One region of the Kluyvera sp. CRP genome, then DNA from elsewhere that is predicted to be linked to it. Evidence: predicted binding sites of a transcription regulator. Region 1 holds the regulator's gene; each other region holds the start of a gene.

What was found. Region 1 encodes PurR, which represses purine synthesis genes. Its sites were predicted from a motif close to CANGCAAACGTTTGCNTG; they were not measured.
Region 2: a site for PurR is predicted at 5,555-5,572, ahead of purH (bifunctional phosphoribosylaminoimidazolecarboxamide formyltransferase/IMP cyclohydrolase). Genes of this name have one in related genera too.
Region 3: a site for PurR is predicted at 3,753-3,770, ahead of carA (glutamine-hydrolyzing carbamoyl-phosphate synthase small subunit). Genes of this name have one in related genera too.
Region 4: a site for PurR is predicted at 1,582-1,599, ahead of pyrD (quinone-dependent dihydroorotate dehydrogenase). Genes of this name have one in related genera too.

The regions. Positions count from the first base shown of each region.
Region 1 is NZ_CP082841.1:3,498,375-3,506,106, reverse strand. Features, by position in the region: gene rnt (ribonuclease T) at 1-391, shown strand, start outside; gene K7B04_RS16610 (Grx4 family monothiol glutaredoxin) at 448-792, opposite strand; gene K7B04_RS16605 (C40 family peptidase) at 1,133-1,909, shown strand; gene sodB (superoxide dismutase [Fe]) at 2,033-2,614, shown strand; gene K7B04_RS16595 (MFS transporter) at 2,695-3,861, opposite strand; gene K7B04_RS16590 (YnhF family membrane protein) at 4,022-4,111, opposite strand; gene purR (HTH-type transcriptional repressor PurR) at 4,406-5,431, shown strand; gene punR (DNA-binding transcriptional activator PunR) at 5,435-6,361, opposite strand; gene punC (purine nucleoside transporter PunC) at 6,474-7,667, shown strand.
Region 2 is NZ_CP082841.1:783,073-790,804, reverse strand. Features, by position in the region: gene zraS (two-component system sensor histidine kinase ZraS) at 1-1,229, shown strand, start outside; gene zraR (sigma-54-dependent response regulator transcription factor ZraR) at 1,226-2,557, shown strand; gene purD (phosphoribosylamine--glycine ligase) at 2,554-3,843, opposite strand; gene purH (bifunctional phosphoribosylaminoimidazolecarboxamide formyltransferase/IMP cyclohydrolase) at 3,859-5,448, opposite strand; rRNA gene K7B04_RS03570 (16S ribosomal RNA) at 6,071-7,610, shown strand; tRNA gene K7B04_RS03565 (tRNA-Glu) at 7,696-7,732, shown strand, end outside.
Region 3 is NZ_CP082841.1:284,689-292,420, forward strand. Features, by position in the region: gene carB (carbamoyl-phosphate synthase large subunit) at 1-2,494, opposite strand, end outside; gene carA (glutamine-hydrolyzing carbamoyl-phosphate synthase small subunit) at 2,513-3,661, opposite strand; gene dapB (4-hydroxy-tetrahydrodipicolinate reductase) at 4,117-4,938, opposite strand; gene K7B04_RS01310 (alanyl-tRNA editing protein) at 5,208-5,840, opposite strand; gene K7B04_RS01315 (LysR family transcriptional regulator) at 5,933-6,838, shown strand; gene rihC (ribonucleoside hydrolase RihC) at 6,839-7,732, opposite strand, start outside.
Region 4 is NZ_CP082841.1:2,912,943-2,920,674, reverse strand. Features, by position in the region: gene zapC (cell division protein ZapC) at 1-319, opposite strand, end outside; gene pyrD (quinone-dependent dihydroorotate dehydrogenase) at 486-1,496, opposite strand; gene ssuE (NADPH-dependent FMN reductase) at 1,748-2,323, shown strand; gene pepN (aminopeptidase N) at 2,442-5,054, opposite strand; gene pncB (nicotinate phosphoribosyltransferase) at 5,319-6,521, shown strand; gene asnS (asparagine--tRNA ligase) at 6,691-7,732, shown strand, end outside.

The DNA.
Region 1 (7,732 bases):
GCGCGGCGCGGTAAGCGAATACGATGCTCTGCATGCCATCTTCAAAATGGTGCGTAAAGGCATGAAAGACAGCGACTGCAACCGCGCGATTATGGTGGCGCACAATGCCACTTTCGATCACAGCTTTATGATGGCCGCAGCCGATCGCGCCTCGCTTAAGCGCAACCCGTTTCACCCCTTCGTCACCTTTGACACCGCCGCGCTAAGCGGGCTGGCGCTGGGGCAAACGGTGTTGTCTAAAGCCTGCATCGCTGCGGGCATGAATTTCGACAGCAGCCAGGCCCACTCTGCCCTGTACGATACCGAGCAGACGGCGATCCTGTTTTGTGAAATCGTCAACCGCTGGAAGCGCCTGGGCGGCTGGCCGTTGCCCATCGCGGCTGACGAGTAGCGGCATAAAAAAAGCGACCCATGGGTCGCTTTTTTGTTTCAGTGCCTGTTAGCCAATTACTCTGCTTTCGGCTCTTCCGCATATTTCGCTGCGGTTTCTTTGATCAGCGGCTGCAATTCACCACGCTGATACATTTCAATGATGATGTCGCAACCGCCGACCAGCTCGCCGTCAACCCACAGCTGCGGGAATGTCGGCCAGTTGGCATATTTTGGCAGCTCCGCACGAATGTCCGGGTTCTGCAGGATATCAACATAAGCAAAGCGTTCGCCACAGGCAGACAGTGCCTGAACGGCCTGCGCAGAGAAGCCACAGCTTGGCAGCTTCGGGGAACCTTTCATGTACAGCAGGATCGGGTTTTCAGCGATCTGGCGCTGAATTTTTTCAATTGTTTCGCTCATTGTCTTGCTTCCTCAAACTTCTTTTTACGGCAGTAGTCCACCATTGTAGCGTTTTGCGGCCTGAACAGAAAATAACATTTTATTCACGCCTTACTATTTTATCGTCTGATGAGAGAAGTTGCCTTATAAATATGTGTTTATCGGCAGGCGGATAAAAAACTTGTTCATTTTTTAACTGAACCTGTATCAAATGATGTTTTTTTTTGCACTTGCTAACGAAACAGCGTTTTAGAGTGAAAAACACTATTAACATTTCGTGTTTTTATGGATTAGAATCGTTGAGTTTTGTAAACCATACCCAGGCAAGGATATTTAGCCTGCATACTCAGAGGGTTGTTCAGTGGCGCAGATAAAAAAATGGTCGTTCACGCTCTGTGCATTGTTGTTTACATCATTATCCTTCACGCCGTTGGCGCATGCTACAGGGCATGCCAAAACACCCACGGCGCAAAAGTCGCTTCCCGTAAAAGGCAGCGAACGTAAGAAAAAGAATACGGTCAGCAAATCCAACACCAAGAAAAAGACCGCCACTACCGTTACGAAGAAAAAAACCACATCGGTTGTCGCTAAAAAAGCGGCCCCCACCTCTCGCAAAACCGCCAACGTGGTGACCACCTGTAAGACGACGCGTAAAGGCCATAAGAAAACCTGCACCACTAGCCCGGTAGAAACACAACCCACCACGATTGCGCAGGCACACAAGGTTCGTGTCCAGAAAGCGCAGAAAACCGCGATGAACAAACTGATGGGTCAGTTGGGTAAACCTTACCGCTGGGGGGGGAACTCACCGCGTACAGGCTTCGATTGCAGCGGCCTGGTTTACTATGCGTATAAAGACCTGGTAAATATCCGCATTCCCCGCACCGCGAACGAAATGTATCACTTACGCGATGCCCGCCCGGTGAACCGTAGTGAACTGGAAAGCGGCGATTTAGTCTTTTTCCGTACCCAAGGCCGCGGCACCGCCGATCACGTCGGCGTATATGTCGGTAACGGCAAATTCATTCAGTCGCCGCGTACCGGTCAGGATATTCAGATTACCTCGCTCAGCGAAGATTACTGGGTCCGCCATTACGTTGGCGCCCGCCGCGTGGTGACCCCGAAGACCATTCGTTAATCACTTACCCCGTTTGTTAATAAACGGGGTAAGCTTATCTTTTCTCTCACCTTTTAATTTGCTACTCTATCCATACTCAATACAGGGTTATTGAGAGTACACAATAATAAAAGGAGAGTAGCAATGTCGTTCGAATTACCTGCATTACCGTATGCCAAAGACGCTCTTGTTCCACATATTTCCGTGGAAACGCTCGAGTATCATTATGGTAAACACCACCAGACTTACGTTACCAACCTGAACAACATGATCAAAGGCACCGCGTTTGAAGGTAAAACGCTGGAAGAGATCGTGCGCACTTCTGAAGGCGGCGTGTTCAATAACGCAGCTCAGGTCTGGAACCACACTTTCTATTGGCACTGCCTGGCGCCAAATGCCGGTGGCGAACCGACCGGTGCTGTCGCAGAAGCCATTAATAAATCCTTCGGCAGCTTCGCAGAGTTCAAAGCGCAGTTCACCGATGCCGCTGTGAAAAACTTCGGCGCTGGCTGGACCTGGCTTGTGAAGAAAGCAGACGGCTCTCTGGCCATCGTGTCGACCTCTAACGCGGGCACTCCGCTGACGACCGACGCCAAGCCGCTGCTGACCGTTGACGTGTGGGAACATGCTTACTATATCGACTACCGCAATGCGCGTCCGAACTACCTCGAGCACTTCTGGGCTCTGGTTAACTGGGCATTCGTAGCTGAAAATCTGTCAGCATAAGTAGCAAAAAACCCAGCGTCGCAAAGCTTCGCCGGGTTTGATTGATTAACGCAGAGGGAAACGCCTTCTGCGTTTTTTTGTTACTGGCTGGCGAAGGCCTCTTCACCATGACGACGGCCGCTCATGAACACCACCAGCAGGGCCAGCGCGGCGACAATCGCCCCCATCACCGGCACAAAGCTGTAGCCCAGTCCACCGGAAATCACCGCCCCACCGGCCACCGCACCCAACGCGTTACCCAGATTAAACGCCCCAATATTGACCGAAGATGACAGCCCCGGCGCTTCGTGCGCCACACGCATGACACGCATCTGTAACGGCGGTACCACGGCGAAGGTTGCCGCGCCCCACACCACCATGCTGAACGCGGCACCGACCTGTGTTTGCGCAAGGAACGGTATGGCCAGCATGATAGCCATTAACAGCAGCAGGAACCCCTTCAGCGTGCCGCTGACTGAACGGTCAGCAAATTTGCCACCGAGGTAGTTACCGATAGAGAACCCAACGCCAATCAGCACCAGCATCAGCGTAATGAAGCCCGGCGTCGCATCCGTGATCGTATGCAACACCGGTGAGATATAGGTGTAAAGCGTAAACATCGCGCCAGCGCCGAGTACGGTGGTCAGCAGTGCGGAAAGCACCTGTGGGCGCACCAGCACCGACAGTTCACGTTTCACATCAGGTTTTTCACCCGCCCCCCCCTTCGGCAAGGACAACCACAGACCGATAATGGCGATAATCCCCAGTCCCGCAGTCGCCAGGAACGACATACGCCAGCCGATTGTTTCACCCAGCCAGGTTGCTGCCGGCACGCCGCCAATATTGGCGATCGTCAGACCCATAAACATCGTCGCCACCGCGCTGGCCTGCTTATGTTTCGGCACCACGCTTGCCGCTACCACTGAACCCAGGCCAAAGAACGCACCGTGGTTCAGGCTGGTAATAATGCGCGACAGCATTAAGGTGGTGTAGTCCGGCGAGATGGCCGACAGCACGTTGCCAAGGGTAAAAATGGCCATCAGAAAGATCAGCGCGTTGCGGCGGGCACGATGAGAAAGCAGCAGCGTCATCAGCGGCGCACCGACCATCACGCCAACCGCATAGGCGCTAATCAGCATACCGGCAGCCGGGATCGAGACGTCAACGCCCTTTGCGATGACCGGCAGTAACCCCATCGGCGAGAATTCGGTGGTCCCTATGCCAAAAGCCCCAATGGCCAGCGCGAGTAAGGGAAAATTGATTTTCATGCAAAAGCTCCGATTGGCCGCACGACAGACGCGGCATGGCAATATAGGGCAAAAGCATGACATTAATCACAGAAAAGCAGAAGTGTACAAAACAGCAAAAGATTATTGCTAATTTGCTAACAATCAGACATGAGGGCGCGAACGCCCCCTCATGGAAGAATCAATGCAGAACAGCGGTAAGTCCAGCGGCGACGATCAACGCCAGCACAATAACGGTCGTGGTGAGTGACATCTTAAGTTCGGTACTCATCAATTTTTCTCCTTTTTATGACCACAGCAAAACTGAGCTCACTCATTTTTGCACAGATAATCGTAAAAATCTTCACAGATTTAGCAGGATGTTGGTTTTTGCTCTTCCACTTTGCGTCCGGATACGTCAAAATTCGACGCTTATTTATAAGCGTACCGGCCATTGACCCCCTCCTGTCGTCCTGTATCGTTTTCCTGGCGAACCGCAATCCACAAAATTGCGTCAGGGTGTATAAAGGCAAACGTTTTCGTTTCGAGTTTATCAGGGGCAGGCCAGGGTCTGGAGTGAGATGGAATGGCAACAATTAAAGATGTAGCGAAGCGCGCAAACGTTTCCACTACAACCGTATCACATGTAATTAACAAAACGCGTTTTGTCGCCGAAGAGACGCGGGAAGCGGTGTGGGCAGCGATTAAAGAGCTGCACTACTCGCCAAGCGCCGTTGCCCGTAGCCTGAAGGTCAACCACACCAAATCGATTGGTTTGCTGGCGACCAGCAGCGAAGCGGCCTACTTTGCTGAAATTATCGAAGCCGTTGAGAAAAACTGCTTCCAGAAGGGCTATACCCTGATCCTTGGCAACGCGTGGAACAATCTCGAGAAACAACGCGCCTACTTGTCAATGATGGCGCAAAAACGCGTTGATGGCCTGCTGGTGATGTGTTCCGAATATCCGGAATCCCTGCTCTCAATGCTGGAAGAGTATCGCCATATTCCAATGGTGGTGATGGACTGGGGCGAAGCCAAAGCCGACTTTACCGACTCGGTCATCGACAACGCCTTCGAAGGCGGCTATATGGCGGGACGTTATCTGATCGAACGCGGCCACCGTGATATCGGCGTCATTCCTGGCCCGCTGGAACGTAACACCGGCGCAGGACGCCTGGCTGGCTTTATGAAGGCCATGGAAGAAGCGCAAATCAATGTTCCGGCAAACTGGATAGTCCAGGGTGACTTCGAGCCGGAGTCTGGCTATCGCGCTATGCAACAGATTCTCTCCCAGCACCCGCGCCCTACCGCTATCTTCTGTGGCGGCGACATCATGGCCATGGGCGCGCTTTGCGCCGCCGATGAAATGGGGCTGCGCGTGCCGCAGGATATTTCGCTGATCGGGTATGACAACGTGCGTAACTCACGTTTCTTTACCCCGGCGCTGACCACCATTCATCAGCCGAAAGACTCACTTGGTGAGACGGCCTTCAATATGCTGATGGATCGTATCGTCAGCAAGCGCGAAGAGTCGCAGTCGATTGAGGTGCATCCGCGCCTGATCGAGCGACGTTCCGTGGCCGACGGCCCGTATCGCGATTACCGTCGTTAAGGGTTAACTGTGGGCGTCCTGAACGGGCGTCCGTAGCCACTCATCGTTTAGCGTCTCGCTATCCCCCAAATATTCCAGCAGCCAGCTTAATGCCGGCGACGCTTCGCTCTGTTGCCAGGTCAGACAACAGGCTGCATCCGGGAACGGATTCTCCAGTTCCAGCGCAACCCACTCTCCGCTTTCCAGCCACGGCTGCGCCAGATGTCCCGGCACCATCGCCGCACAAAGTCCGGCAGAAATACAGGTCTCCGACGACGACCAGTCCGGCACCACCACCCTCTTCTGGTTATCAAGCAGCCAGGTCGTTCGCTTGGGTAGCGACCGTGAGGTGTCTTCCCGTACCAGCGACGGCCAGTTGCGCAGCACGTCATCGCTCAGCGGCCCATCCATCTTCGCGAGCGGATGCGTACTGGCCACCACGCAGTGCCAGTTGAGCATGCCCATGTCGCGAAAGGCAAAACGGCCACCAACCGGGATGGCCTGCGTCGCGCCAATCGCCAGCTCCACGCGCCCATCCGCCAGCGCATCCCAGACGCCGTTAAACACTTCCTGATAGACAATCAGTTCGACGTCGCTGAAGTGGCGATAAAAATCGACAATCAGCTGACGGGTGCGCTGAGGTTTCACGATGTTATCAACGGCAATCGCCAGCTGGCCGCGCCAGCCGTTGGCAATCTGCTGACACTGCTGACGGGTGATCTGCATTTTTTTGATAACAGAACGCCCTTCTTTGAGAAACCATGCTCCCGCAGGCGTTAATTCAACATCCCGATGGCGACGTTCAAACAACGGCACCGCCAGCCATTCCTCAAGCTGTCGCACCGTATAGCTTACTGCAGAGGGCACCCGGTGTAGCTCCTGCGCCGCGGCGCTAAAGCTACCGTTGCGCGCGACCGCATCAACCACTTCCAGAGAATATTCAGACCACATTTTCTGCCTGCAAAAAATTTGAATCCATGCCTCAAATATTAGCGTTTCACAACCGGGAATGCACTCTCTACACTCAGCGGCACAGTGTGAACTACGATAAAAAAGGCAATTTATGCAACCTGGGAAAGGATTTTTAGTCTGGCTCGCGGGACTGAGCGTGCTGGGCTTCCTGGCTACCGATATGTACCTACCGGCGTTCGCCGCCATTCAGCAAGACCTGCAAACGCCGGCATCCGCCGTCAGCGCGAGCCTGAGTCTGTTCCTCGCGGGTTTCGCCGTGGCGCAGCTACTGTGGGGGCCGCTGTCTGACCGCTATGGCCGTAAACCGATCCTGCTGGCCGGTTTGACCATTTTTGCCATCGGCTGCCTTGGCATGCTGTGGGTTCGCGATGGTACCACCCTACTGGTGCTGCGCTTCGTGCAGGCGGTTGGCGTTTGCGCCGCCGCGGTGACCTGGCAAGCCATGGTTACCGATTATTATCCCGCTCAGCGCACCAACCGTATTTTTGCGACCATTATGCCGCTGGTCGGCCTGTCACCTGCGCTGGCCCCGCTGCTCGGCAGTTGGCTGCTGGCCCACTTTGATTGGCAGGCCATCTTCGCAACGCTGTTTATCATTACCCTGGTATTGATGCTGCCCGCTCTGCGCCTGAAGCCTGCCCACAATAAAAACGTCGCCAGTGAAGAGAAGCTCACGTTTTTACGTCTGCTGCGCAGTAAGGACTACCGCGGCAACGTGCTGATTTACGCCGCCTGCTCCGCCAGCTTTTTCGCCTGGCTGACCGGTTCGCCATTTATTCTGCATGAAATGGGCTACAGCCCGACGGTGATTGGTCTGAGCTATGTACCGCAAACCATCGCCTTCCTGATTGGCGGCTATGGCTGTCGCGCGGCGCTGCAAAAATGGCAGGGTAGCCAAATGTTGCCGTGGCTGCTGGTGCTCTTTGCGCTTAGCGTTATCGGGACCTGGGGCGTCGGCCTCGCGGAAGGCGTCTCCCTGACCGCGCTGTTGATCCCCTTCTGCATCATGGCAACCGCCAACGGGGCGATTTATCCCATTGTCGTTGCGCAGGCGCTGAAGCCCTTCCCACAGGCAACTGGCCGAGCTGCCGCGCTACAGAACACGTTGCAGTTGGGGCTGTGCTTCCTGGCAAGCCTGGCGGTCTCAACGCTGATTGCAACACCGTTGCTGACCACCACGAGCGTGATGCTGGTCACCGTGGTTCTCGCCGGCATTGGCTACCGCATGCAGCGCTCTGCACGTCGTGCTGAACGTCAAAATGAGCACGCGAGTTCCCACGCCTAAACATCACTCATATCAATGCCATAAGAAATGATTAGGGCGCTAAGTTTTTAGTTGAATCAATACAC
Region 2 (7,732 bases), 2.4 Mb from region 1:
AGAAGGGGCGCGTGCTGGTGAGCGCGCTGGAGTCTGGTACGCGCGCCGGAATGGGTATGCGTATGCATCACGCTCAGCTTCAGTCCATGCTGGAGGAGATGGCCTGGCAGCCTGGCGTTTTGTGGTTTGCCGTCACCGATGAGCAGGGGAAGGTGATTGCGCATAGCGATCCACAGCAGGTGGGGAAAACGCTGTATCAGCCGGACGAGATGCGTGCGCTTCAGGTCAGCGACAAAGAGCGCTGGCGACGTACCGGGACACCGGAACCGGCGCTGGAAATCTATCGCCAGTTTCGCCCTCTGGACGCGACTCGCGGTCACCATATGCGCATGATGATGCGCCGTGACGTTGTCGATACGTCGCAGGTGATCTTTATCGCGTTTGATAGCCGGGAAATGGACGCCGAGCAGGCTCGTGCGCAGCGCAATATGGTGGTTATGCTGTTTGCCGCTCTGTTAGTCATGGTTGCCACATTGCTTGCTCAGTTCTGGTTCCGGCGCTATCAGCGTTCGCGCCGACAACTGCTGGAAGCGACGCATCGCCGGGAGAAACTGGTGGCGCTGGGCCATCTGGCCGCCGGCGTGGCGCATGAAATCCGTAATCCGCTCTCTTCGATTAAAGGTCTGGCGAAATATTTTGCCGAACGTACTCCACCAGGTGGTGAGGCTTATGCGCTGGCGCAGGTAATGGCGAAAGAGGCCGATCGACTGAATAGGGTGGTGAGTGAACTGCTGGAGCTGGTACGTCCGGCGCATTTAAAATGGCAGCCCGTGGATCTCAACGAGGTTATTGCCCATTCGCTTCAGTTGGTGAGTCAGGATGCATCAGGTCGGGATATTCAGCTGCATTTTACCGCCAGGCCGGCGCTACGGCGGATTCAGGCGGACCCAGATCGCCTGAATCAGGTACTGCTAAATCTCTACCTTAACGCTATCCAGGCGATTGGCCGTGATGGGGAGATTACGGTCGCGGTAAACGAGGCAGGAGAGGGAAGCATTAAGCTGAGCGTAACCGACAGCGGTAAAGGGATGACGGAAGAGCAAAAACAGGCCATCTTCACCCCGTACTTCACGACCAAGGCTGACGGTACCGGGCTGGGGCTGGCGGTGGTGCAGAATATCGTTGAGCAGCATGGCGGGACCATTCAGGTTGAGAGTTCACCCGGCAAGGGGGCGACCTTTACCCTCACTCTACCGATCGATGGGCAACAGAAGGATGAACAAGGATGATGGCGGAAAAGGTCACGATTCTGGTGGTGGATGACGACATCAGCCACTGCACTATCTTACAGGCGTTACTGCGGGGCTGGGGCTATGAGGTGTCGGTGGCTTATAACGGCCTGCAGGCGCTGGAGCAGGTACGTCAGCAGGTGTTTGACCTGGTGCTTTGCGATATCCGCATGGCGGAGATGGACGGGATTGCCACGCTAAAAGAGATCAAGGCTTGCAACCCGTCGATTCCGGTGCTGATCATGACCGCCTACTCCAGCGTGGGAACGGCGGTGGAGGCGCTAAAATCCGGCGCGCTGGATTACCTGGTGAAGCCGCTTGATTTTGATAGCCTGCAGCAGACGCTGGCTGATGCGCTGGCGCATACCCGGCAATCGGAAGGCGGTCTCACGATGACCCCGGCGGCGACGTTTGGCATGGTGGGCGACAGCGCGGCGATGCAAGCGTTGCTTAATGAGATTGCGCTGGTAGCGCCTTCGGATGCGACCGTCTTAATCCACGGTGAATCGGGGACCGGGAAAGAACTGGTTGCCCGCGCGCTTCACGCCAGCAGCGCGCGCAGCGATAAGCCGCTGGTGACGCTAAACTGTGCGGCGCTCAATGAGTCTCTGCTGGAGTCTGAGCTGTTCGGCCACGAAAAAGGTGCGTTTACCGGCGCGGATAAACGTCGGGAAGGGCGTTTTGTCGAAGCGGATGGCGGCACCTTATTCCTCGATGAAATTGGCGATATTTCGCCGCTGATGCAGGTGCGCCTGCTGCGGGCGATTCAGGAACGTGAGGTGCAGCGTGTGGGCAGCAATCAGACCGTGTCGGTTGATGTGCGGCTGATTGCCGCCACCCATCGAGATTTGGCCGAAGAGGTCAGCGCCGGACGCTTCCGACAGGATCTCTACTACCGTCTGAACGTGGTCACCATCGAAATGCCGCCGCTGCGTCAGCGTCGTGAAGATATCCCGTCGCTCGCGCACTATTTTCTCCAGCGTTACGGCGAACGTAACCGCAAAACGATACAGGGATTTACCCCACAGGCGATGGATCTGCTGATCCATTACGACTGGCCGGGCAATATTCGCGAGCTGGAAAATGCGGTGGAGCGGGCGGTAGTACTGCTCACGGGGGAGTATATATCCGAGCGCGAGCTACCGCTGGCGATTGTCGGTACGTTGCTGAATGCTTCCTCATCATCCGATGATGTGATTCAACCGCTGGTGGAAGTGGAGAAAGAGGTGATTCTGGCGGCGCTGGAAAAAACGGGCGGCAACAAAACGGAAGCCGCCCGTCAATTGGGCATTACGCGCAAAACGCTGCTGGCTAAACTCAGCCGTTAGTTTTGCTCACGCTCGATGGCGCGCCAGCCGATGTCGTTACGGCTGAAGCTGCCGTCCCAGCGAATGTCGGTCATCAGGGCGTAAGCGCGTTTCTGCGCCTCAGCCACGGTGTGACCCAGCGCGGTCGCGCACAGTACGCGGCCGCCGCTGGTGAGCACACGGTCGTCGTCGGCGAGCTTAGTGCCTGCGTGGAAGACTTTGCCGTCAGTTGAGGATTCCAGCGGCAGGCCGTGGATCTCATCGCCGGTGTTGTAGTTGCCCGGATAACCTCCGGCGGCAATGACCACACCCAACGAGGCGCGTTCATCCCACTCAGAGGTTTTCTCATCCAGCTTGCCGTCGCAGGCGGCCAGGCAAAGATCCACCAGGTCCGACTTCATGCGCAGCATGATCGGCTGGGTTTCCGGATCGCCGAAGCGGCAGTTGAACTCGATAACTTTCGGGTTGCCTTGCTTGTCGATCATCAGACCTGCGTACAGGAAACCGGTATAGGTGTTACCTTCCGCCGCCATGCCTTTCACTGTTGGCCAGATGATGCGTTCCATGGTGCGCTGGTGGACTTCATCAGTCACCACCGGCGCCGGTGAGTAGGCCCCCATACCGCCGGTGTTCGGGCCGGTATCGCCGTTGCCCACGCGTTTGTGGTCCTGGCTGGTGGCCATCGGCAGCACGTGCTCGCCGTCGACCATTACGATAAAGCTCGCTTCTTCGCCGTCGAGGAACTCTTCGATGACGATACGATGTCCCGCATCACCAAAAGCGTTACCCGCCAGCATGTCATGAACGGCGGCTTCGGCTTCTTCCAGCGTCATCGCCACGATAACGCCTTTACCGGCAGCCAGACCGTCAGCTTTGATAACGATCGGCGCGCCTTTCTCACGCAGATAAGCCAGCGCAGGCTCAATCTCGGTGAAATTCTGGTATTCCGCCGTCGGAATCTGGTGACGAGCGAGGAAATCTTTGGTGAACGCTTTGGAGCCTTCCAGTTGCGCGGCCCCTTCGGTTGGGCCAAAGATCTTCAGACCTGCGGCGCGGAACGCATCGACCACGCCAATCACCAGCGGCGCTTCCGGGCCAACGATGGTCAGGTCAATTTTCTCGTTCTGGGCAAAGCTCAGCAGCGCCGGGATATCGGTGACGCCGATAGCCACGTTTTGCAGCGCGGGTTCCAGCGCGGTGCCCGCGTTGCCCGGTGCGACAAAAACGGTATCAACCAGCGGGGACTGTGCGGCTTTCCAGGCTAGCGCGTGTTCGCGCCCGCCGTTACCAATGACTAAAACTTTCATCGTCTGCTCCCTGAATTAATGGCGGAAGTGGCGCATGTCGGTGAAGATCATCGCAATGCCGTGTTCGTCGGCGGCGGCAATCACCTCTTCGTCGCGAATCGAACCGCCAGGCTGGATAACGCAGCTCACGCCGACAGCGGCAGCGGCATCAATACCGTCACGGAACGGGAAGAACGCGTCGGAAGCCATAGCTGAACCTTTCACTTCCAGACCTTCGTCAGCGGCTTTAATGCCAGCGATTTTGGCGGAGTACACGCGGCTCATCTGGCCTGCGCCTATGCCGATAGTCATGTTTTCTTTGGCATACACAATGGCGTTGGATTTCACGAACTTCGCCACTTTCCAGCAGAACAGCGCATCGCGCAGTTCCTGCTCGGTCGGCTGGCGTTTGGAAACCACGCGCAGTTCAGCTTCGCTCACCATACCCAGATCCCTGTCCTGAACCAGCAGGCCGCCGTTAACGCGTTTGAAATCCAGGCCCGGAACGCGGCTTGCCCATTGTCCGCAGGTCAGAACACGGACGTTCTGTTTGGCTGCGGTGATTTTCAGCGCTTCTTCGGTAGCCGATGGGGCGATGATCACTTCCACGAACTGGCGGGAGATGATGGCCTGCGCGGTTTCCGCATCCAGCTCGCGGTTGAATGCGATGATGCCGCCGAACGCGGAGGTCGGGTCGGTTTTGTACGCACGGTCGTAAGCGTCGAGAATAGTGGTGCTAACCGCCACGCCGCACGGGTTGGCGTGCTTGACGATCACGCAGGCTGGCTCGTTGAACTCTTTCACGCACTCCAGCGCCGCGTCGGTATCAGCGATGTTGTTGTAGGAAAGCGCTTTGCCCTGTACCTGCTGTGCGGTGGCAACGGACGCTTCTTTCACATTCTCTTCTATATAGAAGGCAGCCTGCTGGTGGCTGTTCTCGCCGTAGCGCATATCCTGCTTCTTAATGAAGTTCAGGTTCAGCGTACGCGGGAAGCGACCGGCGGCTTGTTTGCTTTCACCGTGGTAGGCCGGAACCATGCTGCCGAAGTAGTTGGCGATCATGCTGTCGTAGGCGGCGGTGTGTTCGAAGGCTTTAATCGCGAGATCGAAACGGGTGTCGAGGGTCAGAGAGCCTTCGTTAGCATCCATCTCTTTAATAATGGCGTCGTAGTCGCTGCTCTTAACAACGATGGCGACGTCTTTATGGTTCTTAGCAGCAGAGCGCACCATGGTCGGGCCGCCGATATCGATGTTTTCTACCGCATCTTCCAGCGAGCAGCCTTCGCGGGCAACGGTCTCGGCGAACGGATACAGGTTAACGACAACCATATCGATAGGGGCGATGTGGTGCTGCTCCATAATGGCATCGTCCTGGCCGCGACGACCGAGGATGCCGCCGTGTACTTTTGGATGCAGGGTCTTTACGCGTCCATCCATCATTTCCGGGAAGCCGGTGTAATCGGAAACTTCGGTCACTGGCAGACCTTTCTCCGCTAACAGGCGCGCGGTGCCACCCGTTGACAGCAGCTCCACACCGCGTGCGGAAAGTGCCTGAGCGAATTCGATGATACCGGCCTTGTCAGAAACACTGAGCAGAGCGCGGCGGACTGGACGACGTTGTTGCATGGTAAATCCCCTGGATTTGACTATTACAGAGAGCGTTAGGTGAATTCTTGGCTAAAAACTCAGCTAACGCCCCTTACGGGGCATCCTTGTTTTGCGGGGGCATTGTAACGAAAACGTTTGCGCAACGCTCGCGAATTTTTCTCTTTCCCTTAATTCGATAATTTCAGCTTTATAGACGAGGGGTAAAACGAAGTGATGATCGCAAGAGATCCTTATTTTTGTGGATAACTCTGTGTGTAAATGGGTATAAAGCCGGGTTCTGCTGTGGAATGCAGCAGTCAGTCATTTTTCTGCAATTTAAGGGTTGCGGCCCCGAGGAAACTCCCTATAATGCGCCTCCATCGACACGGCGGATGTGAATCACTTCACACTAAGTAGCCGGGTTGGTTGAAGAGAAAAACCTGAAAATGAGGGTTGACTCTGAAAGAGGAAAGCGTAATATACGCCACCTCGCGACGGTGAGCTGTAAGCCGCGTCGCAACTGCTCTTTAACAATTTATCAGACAATCTGTGTGGGCACTCGAAGATATGGATTCTTAACGTCGCAAGACGAAAAATGAATACCAAGTCTCTGAGTGAACACGTAATTCATTACGAAGTTTAATTCACGAGCATCAAACTTAAATTGAAGAGTTTGATCATGGCTCAGATTGAACGCTGGCGGCAGGCCTAACACATGCAAGTCGAACGGTAGCACAGAGAGCTTGCTCTCGGGTGACGAGTGGCGGACGGGTGAGTAATGTCTGGGAAACTGCCCGATGGAGGGGGATAACTACTGGAAACGGTAGCTAATACCGCATAACGTCGCAAGACCAAAGTGGGGGACCTTCGGGCCTCACACCATCGGATGTGCCCAGATGGGATTAGCTAGTAGGTGGGGTAACGGCTCACCTAGGCGACGATCCCTAGCTGGTCTGAGAGGATGACCAGCCACACTGGAACTGAGACACGGTCCAGACTCCTACGGGAGGCAGCAGTGGGGAATATTGCACAATGGGCGCAAGCCTGATGCAGCCATGCCGCGTGTATGAAGAAGGCCTTCGGGTTGTAAAGTACTTTCAGCGAGGAGGAAGGCGTTGTGGTTAATAACCGCAGCGATTGACGTTACTCGCAGAAGAAGCACCGGCTAACTCCGTGCCAGCAGCCGCGGTAATACGGAGGGTGCAAGCGTTAATCGGAATTACTGGGCGTAAAGCGCACGCAGGCGGTTTGTTAAGTCAGATGTGAAATCCCCGGGCTCAACCTGGGAACTGCATTTGAAACTGGCAAGCTTGAGTCTCGTAGAGGGGGGTAGAATTCCAGGTGTAGCGGTGAAATGCGTAGAGATCTGGAGGAATACCGGTGGCGAAGGCGGCCCCCTGGACGAAGACTGACGCTCAGGTGCGAAAGCGTGGGGAGCAAACAGGATTAGATACCCTGGTAGTCCACGCCGTAAACGATGTCTATTTGGAGGTTGTGCCCTTGAGGCGTGGCTTCCGGAGCTAACGCGTTAAATAGACCGCCTGGGGAGTACGGCCGCAAGGTTAAAACTCAAATGAATTGACGGGGGCCCGCACAAGCGGTGGAGCATGTGGTTTAATTCGATGCAACGCGAAGAACCTTACCTACTCTTGACATCCAGAGAACTTAGCAGAGATGCTTTGGTGCCTTCGGGAACTCTGAGACAGGTGCTGCATGGCTGTCGTCAGCTCGTGTTGTGAAATGTTGGGTTAAGTCCCGCAACGAGCGCAACCCTTATCCTTTGTTGCCAGCGGTTCGGCCGGGAACTCAAAGGAGACTGCCAGTGATAAACTGGAGGAAGGTGGGGATGACGTCAAGTCATCATGGCCCTTACGAGTAGGGCTACACACGTGCTACAATGGCATATACAAAGAGAAGCGACCTCGCGAGAGCAAGCGGACCTCATAAAGTATGTCGTAGTCCGGATTGGAGTCTGCAACTCGACTCCATGAAGTCGGAATCGCTAGTAATCGTAGATCAGAATGCTACGGTGAATACGTTCCCGGGCCTTGTACACACCGCCCGTCACACCATGGGAGTGGGTTGCAAAAGAAGTAGGTAGCTTAACCTTCGGGAGGGCGCTTACCACTTTGTGATTCATGACTGGGGTGAAGTCGTAACAAGGTAACCGTAGGGGAACCTGCGGTTGGATCACCTCCTTACCTTAAAGAAACGTTCTTTGAAGTGCTCACACAGATTGTCTGATGAAAAGTAAATAGCAAGGCGTCTTGCGATTGAGACTTCAGTGTCCCCTTCGTCTAGAGGCCCAGGACACCGCCCTTTC
Region 3 (7,732 bases), 1.9 Mb from region 1:
CCGCAAACTGCACGTTCATCAGGCCGCGCACCTGCAACTCGAAGGCCAGCTTCTGCACCTGCTGGCGCATCACATCCTGAATCTCCTGGCTCAGCGTGTAGGCTGGCAGGGAACAGGCGGAGTCGCCGGAGTGTACGCCCGCCTGCTCGATGTGTTCCATGATGCCGCCAATCAGCACCATTTCGCCGTCGCAGATGGCGTCAACGTCCACTTCAATCGCATCATCAAGGAAGCGGTCCAGCAGCACCGGCGCATCGTTAGACACGCTGACCGCGGTCTGGAAGTAGCGACGCAGGTCGGCTTCGTCGTAGACGATTTCCATCGCGCGGCCGCCCAGGACGTAAGACGGGCGCACCACCAGCGGGTAACCAATCTCTTTCGCCTTCTCAACCGCTTGTTCAATGGCGGTGACGGTGGCGTTCGCCGGCTGCTTCAGCTTCAGACGGTCAACCGCGTGCTGGAAGCGTTCACGGTCTTCCGCGCGGTCGATGGCGTCCGGGCTGGTGCCGATAACCGGTACGCCTGCGGCTTCCAGTTCACGCGCCAGCTTCAGCGGGGTCTGGCCGCCGTACTGCACGATAACGCCCTTCGGCTTCTCGATGCGCACGATTTCCAGCACGTCTTCCAGCGTGACCGGCTCGAAGTACAGACGGTCTGAGGTGTCGTAGTCGGTGGAGACGGTTTCCGGGTTACAGTTGACCATAATGGTCTCGTAACCGTCTTCGCGCAACGCCAGCGAGGCGTGTACGCAGCAGTAGTCAAACTCAATACCCTGACCGATACGGTTCGGGCCGCCGCCGAGGACCATGATTTTATCGCGGTCAACGGACGGGTTAGATTCGCACTCTTCTTCATAGGTGGAGTACATGTAGGCGGTATCGGTGGCGAATTCCGCCGCGCAGGTATCCACGCGCTTGTAGACCGGGTGCAGGTTGTACTGGTCGCGCAGCTTGCGGATTTCCGCTTCGCGCACGCCCGCCAGCTTCGCCAGACGCGCATCGGCGAAACCTTTGCGCTTCAGGTGACGCAGGAAATCAGCGTCGAGGCCGTTGATGCCCACTTCCGCCACTTTCTCTTCCAGACGCACCAGCTCTTCAATCTGCACCAGGAACCAGCGGTCGATGTTGGTCAGGTTGAACACGCCGTCGACGGAGAGGCCTGCGCGGAACGCATCGGCGATGTACCAGATACGATCTGCGCCCGCGTCTTTCAGCTCGCGGCGGATTTTGGTCAGCGCTTCCGGGTCGTCGAGGCTCACTTTCGGGTCAAAACCGGTGGCGCCCACTTCCAGGCCGCGCAGCGCTTTTTGCAGGGATTCCTGCTGCGTGCGACCAATCGCCATCACTTCACCAACGGATTTCATCTGGGTGGTCAGACGGTCGTTAGCGCCAGCGAATTTCTCGAAGTTGAAGCGTGGAATCTTGGTGACAACGTAGTCGATAGACGGCTCGAAGGAGGCCGGCGTACGGCCGCCGGTGATGTCGTTCATCAGTTCGTCGAGGGTGTAACCCACCGCCAGTTTCGCAGCAACTTTGGCAATCGGGAAGCCGGTAGCTTTGGAGGCCAGCGCCGAGGAGCGGGAGACGCGCGGGTTCATTTCGATAACGATCAGGCGGCCGTCTTTCGGGTTCACCGAGAACTGGACGTTAGAACCGCCGGTTTCAACGCCGATTTCACGCAGTACCGCCATCGAGGCGTTACGCATGATTTGGTATTCTTTGTCGGTCAGGGTCTGCGCCGGGGCCACGGTGATAGAGTCACCGGTGTGGATGCCCATCGCATCGAAGTTTTCGATAGAACAGACGATGATGCAGTTGTCGTTTTTATCACGCACCACTTCCATCTCGTACTCTTTCCAGCCGATCAGCGACTCATCAATCAGCAGCTCGTTGGTTGGCGAGAGGTCCAGACCGCGTTCGCAGATTTCTTCGAACTCTTCACGGTTGTAAGCGATACCGCCGCCGGTGCCGCCCATGGTAAAGCTAGGCCGGATGATGCACGGGAAGCCCACGTCAGCGGCAACCGCCAGCGCTTCTTCCATAGTGTGTGCGATACCGGAACGCGCGGTGTCGAGGCCGATTTTCTTCATTGCCACATCGAAGCGACGACGGTCTTCTGCTTTATCAATCGCGTCGGCGGTGGCGCCAATCATGGTTACGCCGAACTCTTCCAGCACGCCCTGACGCTCCAGCTCCAGCGCGCAGTTCAGCGCCGTCTGGCCGCCCATGGTCGGCAGCACCGCATCCGGACGCTCTTTTTCGATGATTTTGCGCACCACTTCCCAGTGAATCGGCTCGATGTAGGTCGCATCGGCCATCTCCGGGTCGGTCATGATGGTGGCCGGGTTGGAGTTCACCAGAATAACGCGGTAGCCCTCTTCGCGCAGCGCTTTACACGCCTGGGCGCCGGAGTAGTCAAACTCACACGCCTGACCGATAACAATCGGGCCCGCGCCCAGAATCAGGATACTTTTTATGTCTGTACGTTTTGGCATGGCTCTTATTACTCCTGATTATTTCGCGGACTGACGGTATTGCTCAATAAGCTCGATAAAGTGGTCGAACAGCGGTGCCGCATCGTGCGGGCCTGGGCTCGCCTCTGGGTGGCCCTGGAAGCTGAACGCCGGTTTATCGGTACGGTGAATCCCTTGCAGGGTACCGTCGAACAGGGATTTGTGGGTCACGCGCAGGTTGGCTGGCAGCGAGTCTTCATCAACTGCAAAGCCGTGGTTCTGCGCGGTGATCATCACCACATTCTTATCCATGTCTTTCACCGGGTGGTTACCACCGTGGTGACCAAATTTCATCTTGATGGTCTTCGCACCGCTCGCCAGCGCCAGCAGCTGATGGCCGAGGCAGATGCCAAATACCGGAATGTCGGTCTGGAGGAATTTCTCAATCGCGTCGATGGCGTAGTCGCACGGTGCCGGGTCGCCAGGGCCGTTAGACAGGAACACGCCGTCCGGATTCATCGCCAGCACTTCTTCAGCGGAGGTTTTCGCCGGTACCACGGTCAGGCGGCAGCCGCGGTCAACCAGCATGCGCAGGATGTTGCGCTTGGCGCCAAAATCGTAGGCCACCACGTGGAACGGCAGCTCTTCTGCGGACTTGGCTTCCGGCAGGTCACCCGCCAGCGTCCAGCTACCCTGCGTCCAGCTGTAGGATTCAGCCGTGGTCACTTCTTTTGCCAGGTCCATCCCATTTAAGCCCGGGAACGCTTTGGCTTTTTCTAAGGCCAGCGTAGCATCCAGGTTATCGCCTGCGATGATGCAGCCGTTCTGAGCGCCCTTCTCGCGCAGCAATCGCGTCAACTTACGGGTATCGATATCGGCAATCGCCACGATGTTATGGCGTTTCAGGTAAGAAGAGAGGTCTTCGGTGTTGCGGAAGTTGCTGGCAATCAGCGGCAGGTCGCGAATAACCAGACCCTGAGCGTGAACCTGAGAAGATTCTTCATCGGCGGCATTGGTGCCGACATTACCAATATGGGGATAAGTAAGAGTGACGATTTGGCGAGAATAGGAAGGATCAGTGAGGATTTCTTGATAACCGGTCATTGAAGTATTGAAAACGACTTCCCCAACCGCCGAACCTGTTGCCCCTATGGCCCGACCGTAAAACTGGGTTCCGTCTTCCAGAACCAATAGCGCTGACTTAATCAAAACACCCTCCAGAGAATATTTACTCGCTTTATTTGCATATTAATTCATAACAACGGCACAAATCAATGCAAATCTGCTTACCGATGAATTTCTGGCAAACGGCGGCATTCTAGTGACAGCCTCGGCAAAAGTCTACCTCAAAGGGCAATTTTTATTATTATTTTGCGCCACTGGCGAATCAAGCCGCCTCCAGGCATCAAAAAGATCAACTAACTCATGGGAGAAAACGCTTGCGGAGCAGAAAGACTGTAAAATGATGAGAGGACGCCTTAAAAAGTAGACCAGATGGTCAAAATTTACATTTAACCAACACTTTTAATGTAGATATCTTATAAAAATAAGCATCTGAATACAAAAGCAATAAAAAAAAGATAAAATAAAGGGCAATAAAATATTGCCCTGTGTAATCAAGTAATTACGACTACAATAACCACATCACGATGGGTAATAAATACTTATAGTTCATTCAAATTCAGCACATCACGCATATCAAAAAGACCGTTTTGCTTCGACTTAAGCCACAATGCCGATCTTACCGCTCCGTTAGCAAACGTCATGCGGCTGGAAGCCTTATGCGTTATCTCCACACGCTCGCCAATATCGGCAAACATGGCGGTGTGTTCGCCGACAATGTCGCCCGCGCGTACGGTCGCAAAACCAATCGTGCCCGGCACGCGTTCACCGGTATAACCTTCACGCGAGTAGACCGCGCAGTCCTTCAGATCTTTATCCAGCGCCCCGGCGATCGCCTCGCCCATTGCCAGCGCCGTACCCGACGGTGCATCCACTTTATGGCGGTGGTGCGCTTCAATAATTTCAATATCGGTGTAGTCGCCCATTACCTTCGCGGCTTTCTCCAGCAGCTTGAGCATGACGTTAACGCCGACGCTAAAGTTTGCGGCGAAAACGATCGCAATCTCTTGTGACGCCTCGCGAATGGCTTGTTTACCAGCATCGTCAAAGCCGGTAGTACCAATCACCATCCCTTTACCCTGCTGGCGGCAAAACGCCAGATGCGTCAACGTACCTTCCGGACGGGTAAAATCGATGAACACGTCAAAATCATCTTTTACCGCCTCAAGGCTGCTTTGAACGGTCACGCCGGACTTTCCCGCCCCCGCCAGTTCGCCAGCATCGCTGCCCAGCAAGGAAGAGCCTTCACGCTCCAGCGCGGCGCCCAGCTGAACACCTTCCATCGCCATGGCGGCCTGGATTAACTGCCGTCCCATGCGGCCGCCGGCGCCGGCAATGGCGACGCGGATTTGTGCTTCATGCATAGCTATTCTCTTTTGTAAAAATTGCGTAAATCGTTTTCAGAGTAACCAGCGCGCCCGGAGGTCGCTAGCTGAAAACACCCATAATTAGAATTTAATGATAAACAGAGGGGAATATCAGTAAAAGACATGATTCATCCCGCAGGATGAATCATTGCCGCAGCAAAGGAAAGAAGTCAAACTCGCTCAGTAAGCGGTAAGCCGATGGGAAAACGACGGGAAAACCGAACAAAATACAGCCAATCTGCATAGCGACTTTCGCAAGCCCGGTTTTACGACACAAGCGTGTAGTTAACGATCATCTGCCCTTTTTTCATCTTCACCTGGGTAATCGTCACCTGCCCAATGTCGGATAAACGCGCAACATGCGTCCCACCGCAAGGGTAAGCGGGAAGCTCACCAAACCCGACTTCGCGCAAACCGCCGTCGAATGTCACCCGGCGAGGAAGATCCTCCGCCTGCCAGGCGCTGATTTTCGCTAGCAGCGAGGCACAATCCGGCAGCGAACTGCTACCTTTTGCGGAAAACGTAATGCGCCCTTCGCCAGGCCAGTGGTGCGCTTTCACCGGTTGCCATCCGTACTCTGTACCCGCCAGGCCGATAAGATGCCCCGCAGAGTGCAGCCGCGCATGCAGCTGACGCTGTGACGCATCAACCCTCAACTTGACTACGCCAGGCTCAATCGGTGTTGCTACGATATGTAGCACGTCGTCATCACGCGCGATCACCGTCTCGACGGGGATCTCATCAATCCAGCCGGCATCCGCGGGTTGCCCACCGCCCTGTGGGTGAAAAAGCGTGCCATCCAGCACCACCGCATAGCCTCCTTCCGCTCGCGCCGTACAGCTCATCACCGTGGCTTGGCCTTCGGTGTTATCACAGGTGTAATAAAGACGTTCGGTCATGGTTGTTCTCCTCTTGATGAGAAGAGTATATTCACTTTACTCGTAGGGATAATCCCACGCCTGCTCAATGCATCTTTGCCTGGTACGCACAAATGAACCCTAACCTTCTTCCCGACCTTGCCACCTTTGTGTTGATTATTGAGCAGGGGAATTTCTCCGCCGCCGCGAAAGCCTCAGGCACCACCCCCTCTGCGATTAGCCGCAGCGTTTCACGTCTGGAACAGGCGCTGGGCAGCAAACTGTTGCATCGTACAACGCGCAAGCTGGCGCTCAGCGAAACGGGAAAAATGGTGTATGAACATGCACTGGAGATGCTGCATGCGGCACAAATGGCCGTCGACTCGGGCAGCAGCCGACAAAGCATCGCGCAAGGTAAGCTGACCCTCAGCGTGCCCAAGGCGGTGGGACGGTTTGTTATTCACCCTCTGATGGCCGAATTCTTTGCCAGCTACCCGCAGGTGGACGTCTGTCTGCGGCTGGAAGACCGCTATATGGATTTAATCGACGACGGCGTCGACCTTGCGCTGCGCATCAGTCAGTCTCCCTCCCCTGGCTTGTACGGGAAACCGCTGATGCCGGTTAGACATGTGATATGCGCTACCCCCGCGTACTTACGCGAGCACGGTATGCCAGAACACCCGCAGGCACTGCGCGACCATAGCTGTATCAGCCTTGGCGAGACCCCTGCGGATTCGCGCTGGAAGTTTCGCCGCGGTGAACGCGTGGAGACCATTCAGACTCATGGCCGCTACGCCGCCAACCACACTGGCGTACGTCTGGATGCGGTAAAAAATGATCTGGGAATCGGCAGCCTGCCGCTCTTTACCGCCCGCGAAGCACTTGCAAGCGGAGAGATCGTCCAGGTCCTGCCAGAATGGGAATTTATTAGCGACTACAGCGGCGAGCTGTGGCTGCTGTGGACGCGCAATCAACATATGCCCGCCAGAATGCGGGCGATGATTGACTATCTCAGCGAGAAGGTACCGCTACACACCTGATTACGGCGCACGGGCGAATACCTCAGCCACCCACTGACGAAAACCCTCCACATCAAGATCCAGCGCCACCTGCGCGTTAGCGGGCTGCCCCAGACGCCCTTCAATATCCACCACCGTGGTGCCAGCAGTGTATTGCCCCTGGGTTTCCACCGCCACAAAGCAGCTGTGCAGCGTAAACAGGTCCGGACGGACCAGCCAGGCAATGGCGCAGAGGTCGTGCATCCGCAGGCCGCTCTGCATACTGCCGCTACGATAGTGGCTGAACAACGCGTGAAGCATGCTGCCGGTCTTATTGAGCGCGGGAAGCGTAGACAGATACTCCGGCGTCAACACGGCCTGATTGGTGACGTCCAGCCCACACATCACAATCTCCAGACCGCTGCGGAACACCAGCGCCGCGGCTTCCGGGTCGATAGCGATGTTGAACTCGGCGTTCGGCGTAAAGTTACCGCGCCCGGCGGAGCCGCCCATGATCACCAGGCGACGGATATTAAAACGACACTCCGGATACTGAGTCAGCAGCAGCGCAATATTGGTGAGTGGCCCGATAGCCACCAGCGTAATCGGCTGCGGCGCATGCATCAGCGCATCACGGATCGCCTGGAACGCCGGTTTGGCCAGCGGCTGACGGTTGTGCTCAACAAAGTCGTAGCCTTCCATGCCCGACTCGCCGTGAACCGAGGCGGCGTCACGTAGCGGACGCACCAGCGGCGCGGCGGCCCCTTGTGCAAGTGGAACATCGGCGTCCCAGAAATGCAGGAGCTGTAAGCCGTTACGGGTGGTTTTTTCGACCGAGACGTTGCCGGCAACGGTGGTCATCAGTTGAAGATCCAGCTCCGGGGCAAACAGCGCAGCGGCAATCGCCGCCGCATCATCAATACCGGGATCGGTATC
Region 4 (7,732 bases), 590 kb from region 1:
GCGTCCAGCCATTATCATGGGCGCGGAAGTGCCAGCTTTTCGGCATTTGGGGTTTCAGGAAACGAATCGCTACCAGGGCGTTAAGAATCAACTCGGCGCGATGTTCTTTAGACAACAGCAGATCGCGACATTTTTCTTCAAAAGAGAAATAGAGTGCGGCGTCATCGACGCAAAATCCGGTGGGTTCAAAAGCATCGGGAGTTAACATGCGGCGAGCAAAACGCGAGCGAAACAACATGCCGTTGGCTAAATCGAGCATCATGCGATCGTGCTCTTCATCATAATACCAGCGCCAGTTATCATCAGGTTTAATTCGCATTTTTCTCCCCCATCATTTTTGCATCCCGTGCAGCGTTTGTTCTTCCATTGCGTTAATTGTCGCCCTAAATAATAAAAGACCAATATGTCTAAATAAGCAACAATAAGGAAATATAAAGCAACCAGGGCTGGAAATAAAGCCCTGGATCACATTACTGGGAAAAAGACTAGATGTGGGTGACGATTTCTTTAATCAGCGGTGGGCCTTTAAAAATAAAGCCGGAATAAATCTGCACCAGTGACGCGCCAGCCGCCATCTTCTCGCGGGCCGCTATCACCGAGTCGATACCGCCAACACCAATAATAGGCAACTGACCTTTTAATTCGGCGGACAGCATACGAATAATTTCGGTGCTTTTTAATTGTAATGGACGACCGCTTAAACCACCGGTTTCATCACAATGTTTCATCCCCTGAACCAGAGAACGATCCAATGTGGTATTGGTGGCAATTACCCCATCAATATTATGGCGAACTAAACTGTCGGCCACCTGGATCAACTCTTCATGAGAAAGATCCGGCGCGATCTTCACCGCCACAGGAACATATTTATGATGTTTTTCCTGCAACTCAGATTGTTTATTTTTAATACCGGAAAGCAGATCGTCGAGCGCTTCACCATATTGCAGCGTGCGCAGGCCTGGGGTATTTGGCGATGAAATGTTAATCGCAATATAACCCGCGTAGGCATAGATTTTTTCCATACAAATCAGATAGTCATCTTTGCCGTGCTCAACAGGGGTATCTTTATTCTTACCGATATTAATACCCAGAATACCGTCGAAATGCGCTTTTTTAACGTTTTCTACCAGGTTATCTACGCCGTGGTTATTGAAGCCCATACGGTTAATCAGCCCTTCGGCGTCAACGAGGCGGAACAGACGCGGCTTATCGTTACCCGGCTGCGGACGCGGCGTCACGGTGCCGATCTCGATCGAACCAAATCCCATAGCGCCTAAGGCATCAATACATTCACCATCTTTATCCAGACCTGCCGCCAAACCCAGAGGGTTTTTGAACGTCAGCCCCATGCAGGTAACCGGCTTTTCCGGCACTTTCTGACGCACAAGCGCTTCCAGCGGCGTACCGGTGACTCGGCGTAATTGTTGAAACGTTAATTCATGAGCGCGCTCTGGATCGAGCTGAAAAAGTGCTTTACGAACGAAGGGATAGTACATGAACTCTCCTGGATTCCCGGTGTGCAAACCGGGGGCGTATTATGTGCGATCTCGCACAGAAAGGGAATTGACCTGCGGCAAAAAAAGCGCAATCGTTTTCCTTCTCTCCTTTATATATCTTCCCCGCCATATGCATTTTCCGGTAATCCTACGTCGGAAAAAGTATTTCGCGCACCTGACGACCTTTGAGACACTGAGGCAAATGTTATCAATTTTAAATTAATGTGTATTTTTAGTTATAAGGAGTGAACATGCGCGTCATTACTTTAGCCGGCAGCCCGCGTTTCCCCTCTCGTTCCAGCGCTCTGCTGGAGTATGCTCGTGAGAAACTTTCCGCGGCGGATGTGGAAGTGTTCCATTGGCATTTGCAGAATTTTGCGCCGGAGGATCTTTTCCACGCACGTTTCGACAGTCCAGCACTGCAAACGCTGACCGAACAACTGGTTCATGCCGATGGTTTAATCATCGCCACGCCGGTGTATAAGGCCTCTTTCGCCGGTGCGTTAAAAGCGCTGCTCGATTTACTGCCGGAGCGTGCGCTGGAAGGAAAAGTGGTTTTACCCCTGGCGACCGGCGGCACCGTCGCCCATATGTTGGCGGTCGATTATGCCCTTAAGCCGGTTCTCAATGCGCTGAAAGCACAGGAGATTTTGCAGGGTGTGTTTGCCGATGACAGCCAGGTCACTGATTATCAACATAAGCCGCAGTTCAGCCCAAATCTGCACACGCGTCTGGACAGCGCGCTGGAGACCTTCTGGCAGGCATTACACCGGCGAGACATCCAGGTTCCCACGTTAAGCGCAGCACGACAGACCGCGCATGTTTGATAAAAAAAACGCCGCAGGGAAAATCCCGCGGCGTTTTTGTTTACATCAAGTTAGCCCGCAACGGCGGGGAAACCACATATGCCCCGGAGTCGGCATAAACGCCTCGTCCGGGTGACGATCAGGCTAATGCTTTAGCAATCTTCTCGTACAGATCTCCGGAGAGATTCTCCAGCCCCTTCAACTGCTCCAGCGCAGAACGCATCAGCGCCTGACGTTTTGCATCATAGCGTTTCAGGCGGATCAGCGGCTCAATCAGACGCGAGGCCACTTGCGGGTTTTTGCTGTTCAGTTCGGTCAACATTTCAACCAGGAACTGGTAACCGCTGCCGTCTTCCGCATGGAACGCCGCCGGGTTGCTGCCGGCAAAGGCACCAATGAGAGAGCGAATGCGGTTCGGGTTATTCATGCTGAATGAGCGATGGTTCAACAGCTTACGCACTGTCGCCAGCACGTCATCTGCCGGGCTGGTCGCTTGCAGAATCAGCCATTTATCCATCACCAGACCATCATGATGCCACTTGTCGTCGTACTCCTGCATCAGCGCGTCACGGCACGGTAGCTCCGCCGCGACGGCTGCAGACAGTGCGGCCAGCGCATCGGTCATGTTGTCGGCGTTATGGTATTGCTCGCTCACCAGCTTGTTACCCAGCTCGCGATCGCCAAACGCCAGATAGCGCAGGCAGGTATTGCGCAGCGCGCGCTTGCCGATGTCCGCATGTTCAACGCGATAGCTGTCGAGTTTATTGGCGTTGTACACCGCCAGACACTCGTCCACCAGCTCGGTAGCCAGCGTGCGGGTCAGCGCTTCGCGCACTGCGGCAATGGCGATCGGATCAATGATCTCAAACAGTTCAGCAATTTCGCTGGCGGATGGCAGAGTCAGAATTTCCGCGGCCAGCGCCGGATCAATCTTCTCATCCAGCAGAATAGCGCGGAACGCGTCGGCCACGTGAATCGGCAGCGACAGCGGTTGACCCTGCTGATGACGAGCCACGTTCAGCTTAATGTAGGTTGCCAACAGGCTTTGCGCGGCGTCCCAACGAGAAAAATCATTACGCGCATGGCGCATCAGGAAGGTGAGTTGCTGATCGCTCCATTTATATTCCAGCTTCACCGGTGCGGAGAATTCACGCAGCAGCGACGGTACCGGCTGGAAGTAAACGTTATCGAACACAAACGTCTGCTCGGCCTGGGTCACATTCAGCACGTGATGCACCGGATGGCCATCTTTCTGCAGTGGGATCACTTTACCTTCGTTATCATACAGTTCGATATCGAACGGAATGTGCAGCGGGTATTTCTCCTCCTGCTCGGCCGTGGCTGGCGTACGCTGGCGGATGGTTAAGGTGTACTGCTCGGTTTCCGGATTGTAGTCGTCGTGCACGCTGACAATCGGCGTCCCGGCCTGGCTGTACCAGCGGCGGAAATGAGAGAGGTCGATGTTGGAAGCATCTTCCATCGCCTGAACGAAGTCGTCACAGGTGGCGGCGCTGCCATCGTGGCGCTCAAAGTACAGCTGCATCCCTTTCTGAAAGTTCTCTTCGCCCAGCAGCGTGTGCAGCATACGAATGACTTCCGCCCCTTTTTCATACACCGTCAGGGTATAGAAGTTATTCATTTCAATAACTTTGTCCGGACGGATTGGGTGCGCCATCGGACTCGCGTCTTCAGCAAACTGCAAGCCGCGCATGGTGCGCACATTGCTGATGCGGTTAACCGCGCGAGAACCCAGGTCGGAGCTGAATTCCTGATCGCGGAACACGGTCAGGCCTTCTTTCAGGCTTAACTGGAACCAGTCGCGGCAGGTCACGCGGTTGCCGGTCCAGTTATGGAAATATTCATGACCAATGACGCGTTCAATATCGAGATAATCTTTATCCGTCGCGGTATCGGTACGCGCCAGCACATATTTGGAGTTAAAGACGTTCAGCCCTTTATTCTCCATCGCCCCCATATTAAAGAAGTCGACGGCAACGATCATATAGATGTCGAGGTCGTATTCGAGGCCAAAGCGCTCTTCATCCCACTTCATGGAATTTTTCAGCGAGGTCATTGCCCACGGCGCGCGGTCGAGGTTGCCACGATCAACGAACAGTTCCAGCGCCACTTCGCGCCCAGAACGGGTTTTGAAGGTATCGCGCAACACGTCGAAATCGCCCGCCACCAGCGCAAACAGGTAGCACGGCTTCGGGAACGGATCCTGCCACTGTACCCAGTGACGCCCGTTATCCAGCTCGCCTTCGGCAATACGGTTGCCGTTGGACAGCAGGAACGGATATTTGCTCTTATCGGCGGTAATTTTAGTGGTAAAACGCGCCAGCACGTCCGGGCGGTCGAGATACCAGGTAATATGGCGGAAGCCTTCGGCCTCACATTGAGTACACAGCGCTTCACCTGATTGATACAACCCTTCCAGCGCAGTATTCGCCGCCGGGCTGATTTCATTGACAATCTTCAGCGTAAAACGCTCAGGCAGGCCAGAGATGACCAGCTGGTTATCTTCTTCTTTATAGTCGGCCCACGGCGCACCGTTAACATGAATGGAGACCAGCGTGAGGTCCTCACCGTTCAGGCGTAACGGCACATCAGACGCTGCGTGACGGGAAACCTGGCTTTCCGCGGTCACAACGGTTTTTGCGGCATCCAGGTCAAAGGCCAGGTCGATATCACTAATCAGGTAGTCCGGCGCACGGTAATCGTGGCGGTACTTGGCTTGGGGCTGTTGTGTCATAAAAAACCTTTAGCATCTTTTGTAAATGTCACCTCCAGTCTATTCCTGTTGTGTTAAACGCGCTATGCAGAATCTTCATCTTTTCCAGTCAAATAGGGAAAATAGATACATTTACGCAACATGCCGCACAAAACGCCGGAGTGGCGCTTCGTGCCATAACGTGTGATCGGGGTTCAATAAATCGTTAAACAAGGTATACTCCAGCCATTCTCCCCTGTTGTTTATTGTACTAAACGCTCCTGTGAGAGGATGCTACTGCGCACCATGACACAATTCGCTTCTCCTGTTCTGCACTCGTTGCTGGATACAGATGCCTACAAACTGCATATGCAGCAGGCCGTTTTCCACCACTACTACGACGTTAACGTCGCGGCGGAATTCCGCTGCCGTGGTGACGATCTGCTGGGCATTTATGCTGACGCCATTCGCGAACAAGTCGAAGCCATGCGTTCACTCACCCTGCGTGATGATGAATACCACTGGCTGTCCGGTCTGCCTTTCTTTAAGCAGGACTACCTGAACTGGCTGCGTGATTTCCGCTACGATCCACAACAGGTCACCGTAACAAACGATAACGGTAAGCTGAATATCCGCCTTGAAGGTCCGTGGCGTGAAGTCATCATGTGGGAAGTGCCGCTGCTGGCGGTGATCAGCGAACTGGTTCACCGTTACCGCTCACCGGAAAACGGGGTGCCGCAGGCGCTGGAAATGCTGGAACAGAAGCTGTCCGACTTTAATCAGTTGACGGCTGACCTGGATATGTCCGCTTTCAAACTGATGGACTTCGGCACCCGTCGCCGCTTTTCTCGCGAGGTTCAGGAAGCCATTGTCAGTCGTCTCCGTCAGGAGCCGTGGTTTGTTGGCACCAGCAACTACGATCTGGCGCGTCGCCTGAACCTAACGCCCATGGGCACCCAGGCACACGAGTGGTTCCAGGCGCATCAGCAAATCAGCCCGGATCTGGCGACCAGCCAGCGTGCGGCGCTGGCGGCCTGGCTGGAAGAATACCCGGACCGACTCGGCATCGCACTGACCGACTGCATCACCATGGATGCGTTCCTGCGCGACTTCGGCCCGGAATTCGCTACCCGTTATCAGGGTCTGCGCCACGACTCCGGCGACCCGTTTGAGTGGGGCGAGAAAGCGATCAAACATTATCAAAAGCTCGGTATCGACCCGCGCGAGAAAGTGCTGGTGTTTTCCGACAATCTCGATCTGCCGAAAGCCGTTGAGCTGTACCGCCACTTTTCACCGCGCATCAATCTCAGCTTTGGTATTGGCACGCGTTTAACCTGCGATATCCCACAGGTTAAACCGCTAAATATCGTGATCAAGCTGGTTGAGTGCAACGGCAAACCGGTGGCGAAACTCTCCGACAGCCCGGGGAAAACCATTTGCCACGATAAAGCATTTGTTCGCGCATTACGTAAAGCATTTGATCTCCCGCAGATCAAAAAGGCCAGTTAATCACCAGAGGGAGCCCAGGCGGCTCCCTTCTTCTTTATTTATTTCTTAAAACACCCCTTCCTTATGCGAATTCTACTTGTCTGATGGAAGATGACAGGTAACATAGATATCCCCCCGCCGTTCCGGGGAAAAACGATTTTTTTATTGGACTACGAATAGAGAGACTATTATGAGCGTTGTGCCTGTAGCCGACGTACTCCAGGGCCGCGTAGCCGTTGACAGCGAAGTCACCGTGCGCGGCTGGGTACGTACCCGCCGAGATTCAAAAGCTGGCTTTTCCTTCCTGGCCGTCTATGACGGTTCCTGCTTTGATCCTGTACAGGCCGTTATTAATAATTCTCTGCCCAATTACAATGACGAAGTCCTGCGTCTGACCACCGGCTGCTCGGTGATCGTCACCGGTAAAGTCGTGGCGTCTCAGGGTCAGGGCCAGAGCTTTGAAATCCAGGCCTCTCACGTGGAAGTCACCGGCTGGGTTGAAGATCCGGATACCTACCCGATGGCGGCAAAACGCCACAGCATCGAGTATCTGCGTGAAGTGGCGCATATGCGTCCGCGTACCAACCTGATTGGCGCGGTTGCCCGCGTTCGCCACACGCTGGCCCAGGCGCTGCACCGTTTCTTCGACGAGCAGGGCTTCTTCTGGGTTTCCACCCCGCTGATTACCGCTTCCGATACTGAAGGTGCTGGCGAAATGTTCCGCGTGTCTACGCTGGATATGGAAAACCTGCCGCGTAACGATCAAGGCAAAGTGGATTACGACAAAGATTTCTTTGGCAAAGAAGCCTTCCTGACCGTTTCCGGTCAGTTGAACGGTGAAACCTATGCCTGCGCGCTGTCGAAGATCTACACCTTTGGCCCTACCTTCCGCGCGGAAAACTCCAACACCAGCCGTCACCTGGCGGAATTCTGGATGCTGGAGCCGGAAGTGGCGTTTGCCGATCTGGAAGATAACGCCCGTCTGGCAGAAGCGATGCTGAAGTACGTCTTTAAAGCCGTTCTTGAAGAACGTGCGGACGACATGAAGTTCTTCGCCGAGCGTGTAGATAAAGATGCTATCGATCGTCTGGAACGTTTCGTTTCCGCCGACTTCGCGCAGGTTGATTACACCGACGCGGTCACCATTCTGGAAAACTGTGGCAAACAGTTTGAAAACCCGGTGTACTGGGGCGTAGACCTCTCTTCTGAACACGAACGCTATTTGGCGGAAG